One region of the Vibrio sp. EA2 genome, then DNA from elsewhere that is predicted to be linked to it. Evidence: predicted binding sites of a transcription regulator. Region 1 holds the regulator's gene; each other region holds the start of a gene.
The links. The regulator PurR, encoded in region 1, represses purine synthesis genes. The targets are predictions, from matches to a motif close to TNANGNAAACGTTTNCNTNA.
Positions count from the first base shown of each region.

Region 2: the regulator PurR is predicted to act here: its motif matches at 1,572-1,591, upstream of glpX (class II fructose-bisphosphatase).
Region 3: the regulator PurR is predicted to act here: its motif matches at 2,329-2,348, upstream of RXX31_RS08580 (NupC/NupG family nucleoside CNT transporter).

Region 1 covers NZ_JAWLID010000002.1:138,458-141,743, reverse strand. The annotation lists gene torR (two-component system response regulator TorR) at 1-23, opposite strand, end outside; gene torD (molecular chaperone TorD) at 288-935, shown strand; gene purR (HTH-type transcriptional repressor PurR) at 1,366-2,370, shown strand; cyclic di-GMP riboswitch class I at 2,639-2,727, shown strand; gene RXX31_RS04965 (TfoX/Sxy family DNA transformation protein) at 2,844-3,286, shown strand, end outside.
Region 2 covers NZ_JAWLID010000011.1:54,842-58,127, forward strand. The annotation lists gene RXX31_RS18785 (metalloregulator ArsR/SmtB family transcription factor) at 1-389, opposite strand, end outside; gene glpX (class II fructose-bisphosphatase) at 507-1,514, opposite strand; gene zapB (cell division protein ZapB) at 1,862-2,104, shown strand; gene rraA (ribonuclease E activity regulator RraA) at 2,208-2,747, opposite strand; gene RXX31_RS18805 (1,4-dihydroxy-2-naphthoate polyprenyltransferase) at 2,824-3,286, opposite strand, start outside.
Region 3 covers NZ_JAWLID010000003.1:131,723-135,008, reverse strand. The annotation lists gene deoC (deoxyribose-phosphate aldolase) at 1-341, opposite strand, end outside; gene RXX31_RS08580 (NupC/NupG family nucleoside CNT transporter) at 881-2,164, opposite strand; gene RXX31_RS08575 (TatD family hydrolase) at 2,369-3,142, opposite strand; gene RXX31_RS08570 (DUF5363 family protein) at 3,129-3,286, opposite strand, start outside.

The DNA.
Region 1 (3,286 bases):
ACGACTAATACGTGATAGCTCATTTACACCACTTTCTGTCATTTATTATTCGAGATGTATTCTATTCATAACTATTAACATTTCTAGTCATGGGCGGGCTAAAAAGCAAGATTTAATGATTTTGTTGATTCAAAACAAGCTTACTGAACCCTGTTAATAAATGGACATATTTCTCTATAAAACATCATAGTTATAGTTACTGCTGTTCATTTTAATTGATTACACTTAAGGGACATCTGAATTTGATTTTGTGGTGCCAGAAACAGAGCATCATTCAGGAGCCTAAAATGCAAGAAGTGAAAGCTTTTAATGAAAAACGCGCCGAGATCTACTGGTGGTTTTCTAGCTTATTCGCTAAAGAACTGACAGCCAAAGAATTGGAGGCTTACCATAGTGTCGAAATTCGTAGCTTTTTGGCGGGCTTAGGTGAAAATGAATCTCTCAAACCCGCAATTGATCGCCTTGTTGACGCGTTGAATCGCTTACAAGACCGTGAAGATGCGCAACTAGAGCTTGCTGCTGATTTTTGTGAGCTGTTCTTAAAGACAGAAAAGTACGGCGCACTTCCTTACGCTTCGATGTATATCGGCGAATCAGGTTTGCTCAATGACAAGCCAGCAGAAGAGATGGAAAGATTGATGGCGGAGTTTGGTGTCCAAGTTGACGACAGCCTGAAGGAACCCGCCGACCATTTAGCGGTAGAGCTCGACTTCTTAGGTAATATGATCATTCGCTCTAATGAGTTTGAACAAGAAAAACACATGGAAGAAGCCTTCCTAAAACAAAATGAATTCATCCAAGGCCAACTCATGTCCTGGTTACCACAGTTCGCACAAAAATGTCAGCAACTGGATGAATTTGGCTTCTATGCCAGTGTCTCGCAACTATTAATTGCATTTTGTAAACTGGACAGCGCTTACCTTCTTGGTGAATAATTGCCGCCTATTTTAGGGAGCCTGTCGATGAGGTTCCCTATATTTTATTCGTTAACGATTAAAATTGTTCCGAGCGCTCGCTTTTTAGCAATCAAAATGTGACTTCCGAGACACAAAACCATTGCTGAAATTATTGCCAGCCTGCCCGCATAGGGCTAAAATGTGAACGCAAACGATTAAATATGATTTTATGTAAACCGCTGAAATAAAGCGGTTTTTGTGTTTTCTTAATAGGTTGTTGACCTTTCTGCACTCAGTTGAAGAAAGTTGCTTTATCAACCGCTGTTGCTACTTACCCTCTACCGACTTCGGAGTAACCACTGCTAAACATACTCAGCGCCATTAATTTTGTTGCGCTAAGTTTACACAAGACACGCAGCACAAGGTTTAGTCCCTCGGTATATTAGTAGCTCGATACAGGACACCATTTATGGCCACTATAAAAGACGTCGCTCGATTAGCCGGCGTTTCTACCACAACAGTTTCGCACGTTATCAACAAAACGCGTTTTGTTGCAGAAGCAACGCAAGAAAAAGTAATGAAAGCTGTTGATGAGCTTAACTATGCACCAAGTGCGGTAGCTCGTAGCTTGAAATGTAACTCAACTCGGACTATCGGTATGTTGGTAACGCAATCTACCAACCTATTCTTCTCCGAAGTCATCGATGGTGTAGAGAGTTACTGTTACCGACAAGGCTACACACTAATCCTGTGTAACACTGGTGGTATCTATGAAAAGCAAAGAGATTACATCCGCATGCTCGCAGAAAAGCGTGTAGATGGCATTCTGGTGATGTGTTCCGACTTGACCGAAGAACTTAAACAAATGCTCGATCGCCATTCTGATATCCCAAAAGTTGTTATGGATTGGGGCCCAGAGAGCTCCCAAGCCGATAAAATTATGGACAACTCAGAAGAAGGTGGATATATCGCGACTAAGTACCTGATTGATAATGGTCATACCGATATTGCTTGCTTGAGTGGCCACTTTGAGAAACTCGCATGCCAAGAGCGTATCGCTGGATTCCGCCGCGCCATGGCAGAAGCGAATTTACCGGTAAACGAGGACTGGATTCTTGAAGGTAACTTTGAATGTGATACCGCTGTTTTGGTCGCAGACAAAATTACTGCCATGGAAAAACGTCCAACGGCCGTATTCTGTTTCAATGACACCATGGCGCTCGGTTTGATGAGCCGTTTACAACAAAATGGTATCAAGATTCCAGAAGAGATATCTGTCGTCGGTTACGACAACATCGAGTTGGCAGAGTATTTCTCGCCACCACTGACAACGATCCACCAACCGAAGCGGCGTGTCGGTAAAAATGCTTTTGAGATTCTACTTGAACGTATTAAAGACAAAGAGCACGAGAAACGCATTTTTGAAATGCAGCCAGAGTTGGTCATTCGAAATACGGTCAAAAAACTCAATTAATTACTAATAAGCGCTCGCCAGAGCGCTTATTTTTCACGTTAAAAATTATCTTTTTTCGTCGTTTGTGTTCACTACAATCAATAAACATTTTATAAGTTGCTGTTTTGTATAAACACGAGCTCCCTCACATAGCCTTACAACCTGTGCTCAGTCTTCAATCTCAATTATGAAACCACAACCATAATATAAGGGCGTTTTACTGAAGCAACATCACATTTTGATCTCTGAAACGTGATGTTAATTCAAGATAAAAAGTATTCTCTACGTGTCACGCACAGGGCAAACCATCCGAAAGGATGGGACGCAAAGCTTCCGGCCTTAACCATGTTTCTAATGGAAGGTAGCGGGGTTACCGATGGCAAATATGCGTATAATGAGTTTACTCTATAATGACATTGTTCCTGCATGTATTTGCTATTCTCTCGGACCTGACTTTTGGTGGCGTAATATTAATTACACCGAGATAACACATAATGGATAAACCGATACTCAAAGATTCTATGAAGCTATTTGAGGCACTTGGTACGATCAAGTCGCGCTCAATGTTTGGTGGCTTCGGACTTTTCGCTGATGAAACGATGTTTGCACTGGTTGTAAATGATCAACTTCATATACGAGCAGACCAACAAACTTCATCTAACTTCGAGAAGCAAGGACTAAAACCGTACGTTTATAAAAAACGTGGTTTTCCGGTCGTTACTAAATACTATGCGATTTCCAACGACTTATGGGAATCCAGTGAACGCTTGATAGAAGTCGCGAAGAAGTCTTTAGAACAAGCCAATTTAGAAAAAAAGCAACAAGCCAGTAGTAAACCTGACAGGTTAAAAGATCTGCCAAATTTACGACTAGCCACAGAACGAATGCTTAAGAAAGCTGGCATTAAATCAGTTGAACAACTTGAAGAAGCTGGCGC
Region 2 (3,286 bases), on a different contig from region 1:
GAGACGAGTGTTTTCAATTTGCTTTCCAGAGTGTCACATTGTTCTAGATGCTGGCGATAGCTTTCTAGCGTGAGTTTTTCGCGCTCAGAGGTCACTTTCTCCAGGCCATCTTTACCAAAGATATGCTCGACGGCTTCAATGAATTGCACGGTGAGTTCACCATGACGATCCGCAAACTGCTCATGGCCTTTTTGGGTGAGAGCCCAGTGCCTGGTAGGGCGACCGACTTTGACTTTTACATCGTAAATAGACAGGATGCCATCGTCTTCCAGGCCTTGTAGGTGCTGGCGCGCACCCATGGTTGTCATTCCAAGCTCTGAAGAGAGTTGTTTTGCTGTGACAGAGCCGTCACGCTTAACGATTTGCAATATCCTATCTACGGTCTTCATATTCCCACCATTTATATGTCAGTACATATTATGCGCGATAGGTTTTATAAAGAAAAGTGTTGACTTAGGGGAGGAAGGTTCTAGGGCCTAGGATCCTAATCCCTAGGCCCTAATCTTTTATAAAATAATATCGCGTACTTCTTGGTCTTTACGTTCTAAGTAATGGATCGACTTGATGCGGCGAATGGTGCGGCAGCGTCCACGAATGAGCAGGGTTTCTGTTGTCGCGATATTGCCCTGGCGAGTAATACCTTCTAACAGATCACCTTTGGTAATGCCGGTTGCAGAGAAAACCACGTTGTCGCTGCATGCCATGTCTTCCATTTTCAACACGACGTTTGCTTTCACACCCATCTCTTCACAGCGTTTTAGTTCTGCTGCGCCGTAGATGCGGTTTTCCTCTGTATTACCTTTCACTTCATGGCGAGGAAGTAGTCGACCATGCATGTCACCGTCTAGTGCACGAATTACCGCAGCAGAAACTACGCCTTCTGGTGCACCGCCAATGCAGTACATGACGTCCACTTCGCTGTCTGGCATACAAGTCAGGATTGAAGCGGCAACGTCACCATCTGGCACAGCGAATACGCGTACGCCCATTGCCTGCATTTCTGCAATGACTTTATCGTGACGAGGCTTAGCCAGCGTGATCACGACTAAAGTGTCTAGAGTTTTATTCAGCGCATTGGCGATGTTTTCTAGGTTTTCTTTTAATGGCTTTTCTAAATCGATTACGCCTTTTGCTCCAGGGCCAACCACTAATTTTTCCATGTACATATCTGGTGCTTTAAGGAAGCTACCTTTTTCACCAGCCGCGAGAACGGCTAAAGCATTTGATTGGCCCATAGCGGTCATGCGTGTGCCTTCGATAGGATCGACTGCAATATCGACTTCATCACCACCAATACCTACTTGTTCACCAATGTACAGCATCGGTGCGTCATCAATTTCACCTTCGCCAATAACAATTTCACCGCTGATCTCTGTTTTGTTCAGTAGTGTGCGCATAACCTCAACGGCTGCACCGTCCGCTGCGTTTTTATCGCCGCGACCAAGCCATTTGTAACCAGCCAGTGCTGCACCTTCAGTAACACGGGAAAATGCCATTGCTAAATCACGTTTCATGATGTCTCCAAATAAGCAAAAGGGAAGAAGAATTTGCGCGGCGATTTTACCATAACGGCAGTGAAACGTTTGCGTTTTTGCCGAGCTTTTACTTTGGTTAAGTTGAAATTGATCAATACTAAGTGCGTTTTTCTCGTGGCGAGAGGCAAATATCTTGCTCAAAAATGCTTCGGTGATCAGAAAAGTCAGCATTTAGTGAGATTGCGCCGGTTTTTTAACCGAATGATGCAAAATATCGAATATAGTAAGTGTTTCTCGTCGCAACGCTGAGTAGAATGAACCTCATATAGGTAAGGTGCGCGCCTGTCTCGTGCATCATCCCAACGGAACAACATAGGTAGGCAAAGATGTCTTTTGAAGTATTAGCACAATTAGAATCTAAAATTCAAACTGCAGTTGACACAATCACTCTTCTTCAAATGGAAGTGGAAGAACTGAAAGGTGATAAAGAAAAATTAGAAGCAGAAGCGAACGAGCTGCGCACTCAGCGCGAAGAGCTAGAGCAAAAAGCACAGCAAGCTCAACAAGAGCACGCGCAATGGCAAGAGCGCATTCGTGCACTACTTGGCAAAATGGAAGAAGTGGAGTAATCCCAATCTTCTGCTCAGAATTGAAAACACCCGCGATAAGCGGGTGTTTTAGTTTTATGGGAATGGGATAAACCAAGGTCCTAGGTTTTTAGGATCCTAGGACCTAATCCCTAGGATCTAGTACCTCTAAAACTTCTTCTTCCGTCTCATCCAACTCAAGGTCGATATTGAGCGGTTCTGGAGACAGAATAATGCCAGTGCTGTCTGCGTAAATGTAGTCTTCTGGTAGAAAGCTAACGCCGCCAAAGTTCACCGGCACGTCGAGCTCACCAATACCCTGGCTGGATGCGCCGACAGGAATCGAAGCCAGTGCCTGAATGCCAAGGCTCATATCTTCCAACTCATCGACTTCACGGACACAGCCATAGACGACAATGCCTTCCCACTCGTTTTCTTCGGCGATGGTGGCGATTTCTGCATCTACAAGGGCTTTACGTAAGGAACCACCTCCGTCAACTAACAACACGCGTCCTAGACCATCTTGCTCTAATGTTTCGCGAATAAGAGAATTGTCTTCAAAACATTTGATGGTGGTGATTTGTCCGGCAAAGGAAGCGCTACCGCCAAAATTACTGAACATTGGTTCAACCACATCTACCTGATCGAGGTAGATATCACAGAGTGCTGAGGTATTGTATTCCATAGCGTACCTTTCTAAACAGAAACTGGTTGTCTTTGAGTATATCTGGGCATTAAGTCAATGCAATGACAATCCTTTTTTAACTTACCAGAGTTTGAGCTACCACAATTGTTGCAAATAAAACGTTGGTAACCAGCGAGCATTTTACGATGACTGGCATCATAGGTGCGATCTGTGCAGGCTTCTCGGTATCCCAAACGGCTTTACCATGGTGAGCGACAAAATAAATGCTCAACAAGAATGGCAGACTGATCCAAACCGGTTTGTCCTGAATAAGCAGGTAAATGGCGAAAGCGAGAATGGCGCCGCCCAATAAGATGAAGTGGTACTGCTTCGCCTTATGTTGGCCCAAGCGCACGGCAACGGTTCGTTTACCACACTCACGATCATTTTCGATGTCACGCATGTTGTTGATATTCAGTACGGCAACAGCCAGTAAGCCACAACCTAAAGCAGGTAAGAATAGGGTGGTATCGACATGTCCGGTATGTAGGAAATAAGTGCCGGATACGCCAAGCAAGCCAAAAAACAGAAACACAGAG
Region 3 (3,286 bases), on a different contig from region 1:
TCACCTGCCATTAGCGCACGGTATGGGAAAACCACGTCAACTTCGTCTGCACCGTAAGCAACTGCTGCTTTTGTTTCAGCAACTGCGATTTCGATGTCGTCATTTCCGTGTGGAAAGTTAGTCACAGTAGCAATGCGAACCTCTGGTGTACCTTGCTCACGAAGTGTCTTCTTAGCAATAGGAATAAAGCGAGGGTAAATACAGATTGCAGCCGTGTTACCTACTGCTGTTTTCGCGTCATGACACAGTGAGATCACTTTTGCATCAGTGTCATCATCATTCAGCGTAGTTAGATCCATAAGTTTTAGTGCACGTAGCGCTGCTGCTTTTAAATCGCTCATTTCTATCTCCGATCAATATTCAAAAAATTCACTACTCAGCCTTACATCACACCTCTAACTATAATCAACGAGCTGAGATTGTGTAAAAAATGACTCAGTAGTCTATTTATGAACGGACTTGGTTCCCTGAAGACTCGGCATAGTCAGCGAAAGTGTCATATGCCAATTGCTATCCTTGTCACCGCACAGTACCAGTTTGGACTATGGCACAACAATCTATGATTGCGGCGTCTTACTGGGCAATTCATTTGCCCATCGATTATGTAGTATTCATTACGTGATTAAGTATCAAACTTAACCACCATCCTGTGATTAATACATTATAGAGTTTCACCGCAAAACTGTAGCACCAAATAGAACGCAAACGGTTTGTATCTCAAAATTTCCAGATTTCTATTCTCTAGCTCGCCAGATAAGACTCGTTACCTTTAACTGCACTAAAAAATTTTCAGTCCTGAAAACGAAAAAAACCCCGCAGCAATTTCTTGCTACAGGGCATCATTTAACGTGGCGTCTATATATTAAGAACCCGTTCTAAATTATAGAGCTGCAAGGCTTAAGCAGAAGCCTGCAATTGTCGCAGCCATTAGGTTAGACAACGTACCAGCAAGTACTGCCTTAATACCCATGCGAGCGATATCTGGACGACGGCTTGGCGCTAGACCACCCAGACCACCTAGAAGGATCGCGATAGAAGAAAGGTTCGCGAAACCACACAGTGCAAATGAGATGATAGCTGTAGTCTTCTCAGACATTACTTCACCAGTTGCAGCAATTACTTGCGCGTTTTCACCGATGTAAGGCGTGAAGTTCAAGTAAGCCACGAATTCGTTCACAACGATTTTCTGACCGATGAATGAACCAGCGGTGATCGCTTCATCCCATGGAACACCAATTAGGAACGCCAGTGGAGAGAACGCGTAACCCAGGATTAGCTCTAGAGTCAGCTCAGGCATACCGAACCAACCGCCGATGCCACCTAGCATACCGTTGATTAGTGCAATCAAACCAACGAATGCGATTAGCATTGCACCTACGTTTAGCGCAAGTTGCAGACCAGAAGCCGCACCGCCCGCTGCTGCGTCGATAACGTTTACTGGTTTGTCGTCGCCACCGTCCATTGCTTCTTCAATGCTTTCATGAGGCTGATCTGTCTCAGGGTAAAGAATTTTAGCGAACAGTAGACCACCAGGTGCCGCCATGAATGATGCCGCAACTAGGTATTCCAGAGGCACACCCATAGAGGCGTAACCAGCGAGTACACCACCAGCAACAGAAGCCAAGCCACCACACATTACCGCAAATAGCTCAGATTGAGTCATTTTTGGAACGAATGGACGAACGACTAGAGGTGCTTCAGTTTGACCTACGAAAATGTTAGCTGCTGCTGACATTGATTCTGCACGAGAAGTGCCAAGCGCTTTTTGTAATGCGCCACCCAGAATCTTGATAACCCATTGCATAACGCCAATGTAGTATAGAACTGAGATCAGAGCAGAGAAGAAGATCAGTGTAGGAAGAACACGGAATGCGAAGACGAAACCACCGCCACCGAATACTTCGAACATCTTGTCAGACACAAGACCACCGAATAGGAATGATGAACCATCGTTACCGTAGTTGATAACGTTAGATACACCACTAGAGAAACCGTTCAGTAGATCACGGCCCCAAGGTACATACAGAACAAATGCACCTAATGCGAATTGGATAGCGAATGCACCACCCACAGTTCTAAAGTTGATAGCTTTGCGGTTAGATGAGAATGCGAATGCAATGGCAAGAAGCACTACCATACCAACCAGGCTCATAAACAGGCTCATAGTTTATGACTTCCTTATAAGTTATTTATTGGCGTGTAACAAAATGGAGCTATAAAAGCGGGGCAATTATACTCATGCATCATCAATTAAAGTAATGCCGCCCTCACACTTTCCCATAAGATTCATGATTGATTCAGCAATCTTTGTGATAAAACTCACAATAAAAAGGAAAACGTTTTCGAATCTAAACACTTTCTTTGAATTCTATTCACATATTGAGAAGGCAAAATTGCTATTTTTCCACAGTTGCGACGCAATCGATTGCTTTTCTCCGCTACGCAGCTCTACGAGCGTATTGAATACATGAATGAGTTTCGCTGGGTGATTTGGCTGCCCCTGATATCCAAGTATAGGCATATCTGGAGCGTCTGTTTCGATTAGTAGATGTTCAAGCGCTAATTTTTGAATGGCGTCGCGAGTTTTTTTGGCTCGTGGGTAAGTGATTGTCCCGCCTACTCCGATGAAAAAACCTAATCTGACCCATTCCATCGCTTGTTGATAGCTGCCAGCAAAAGCATGCACGACACCACCTTTAGGCAGCTTGGCCGCTTTAACCATTTGTATCAGCCGATTGTGCGCTTTTCTGCTATGCAGGATGATAGGAAGGTCAAAACGTCTGGCGAGCTCAAACTGTAGCTCAAGTGCTTTTTGTTGCAACTGAGGATCGACGTCAATCGCAAAATCTAATCCGCACTCGCCTATTGCAACGCACTGTGGCGCTTTTTGTTTTAGATAAAGTTCCAGTTCCGCAAAGTGCTGATCAAAGCTCTGCTCCAGAAAATACGGATGGAACCCGAGCGCATAATATAAGTGGGAATATCGCTTGGCTAAGCTTTGAATGTGTGACCAGTTTGAGGGTCCGACTGATGGTATCAGGATTCTGCTCACCCCTTGCTCTTGAGCAAGAGTCAGGTTGTGCTCAAAGTCATCCTGAAACACATCAAAATCAAAATGACAGTGCGTATCAAAGAGCTTCATCTTGTGACTTTCTATTACTCTCGGCGGATTTCGGTGCTGCGTTTTGCTCCTCACTCTGATGAGCCGGATCTGTTCGATAAGGTACACAACTGCGTTTTTGATCCGGCGTAAGTCCCATTTCTTTACACCAGTCGTCGTAGCGCT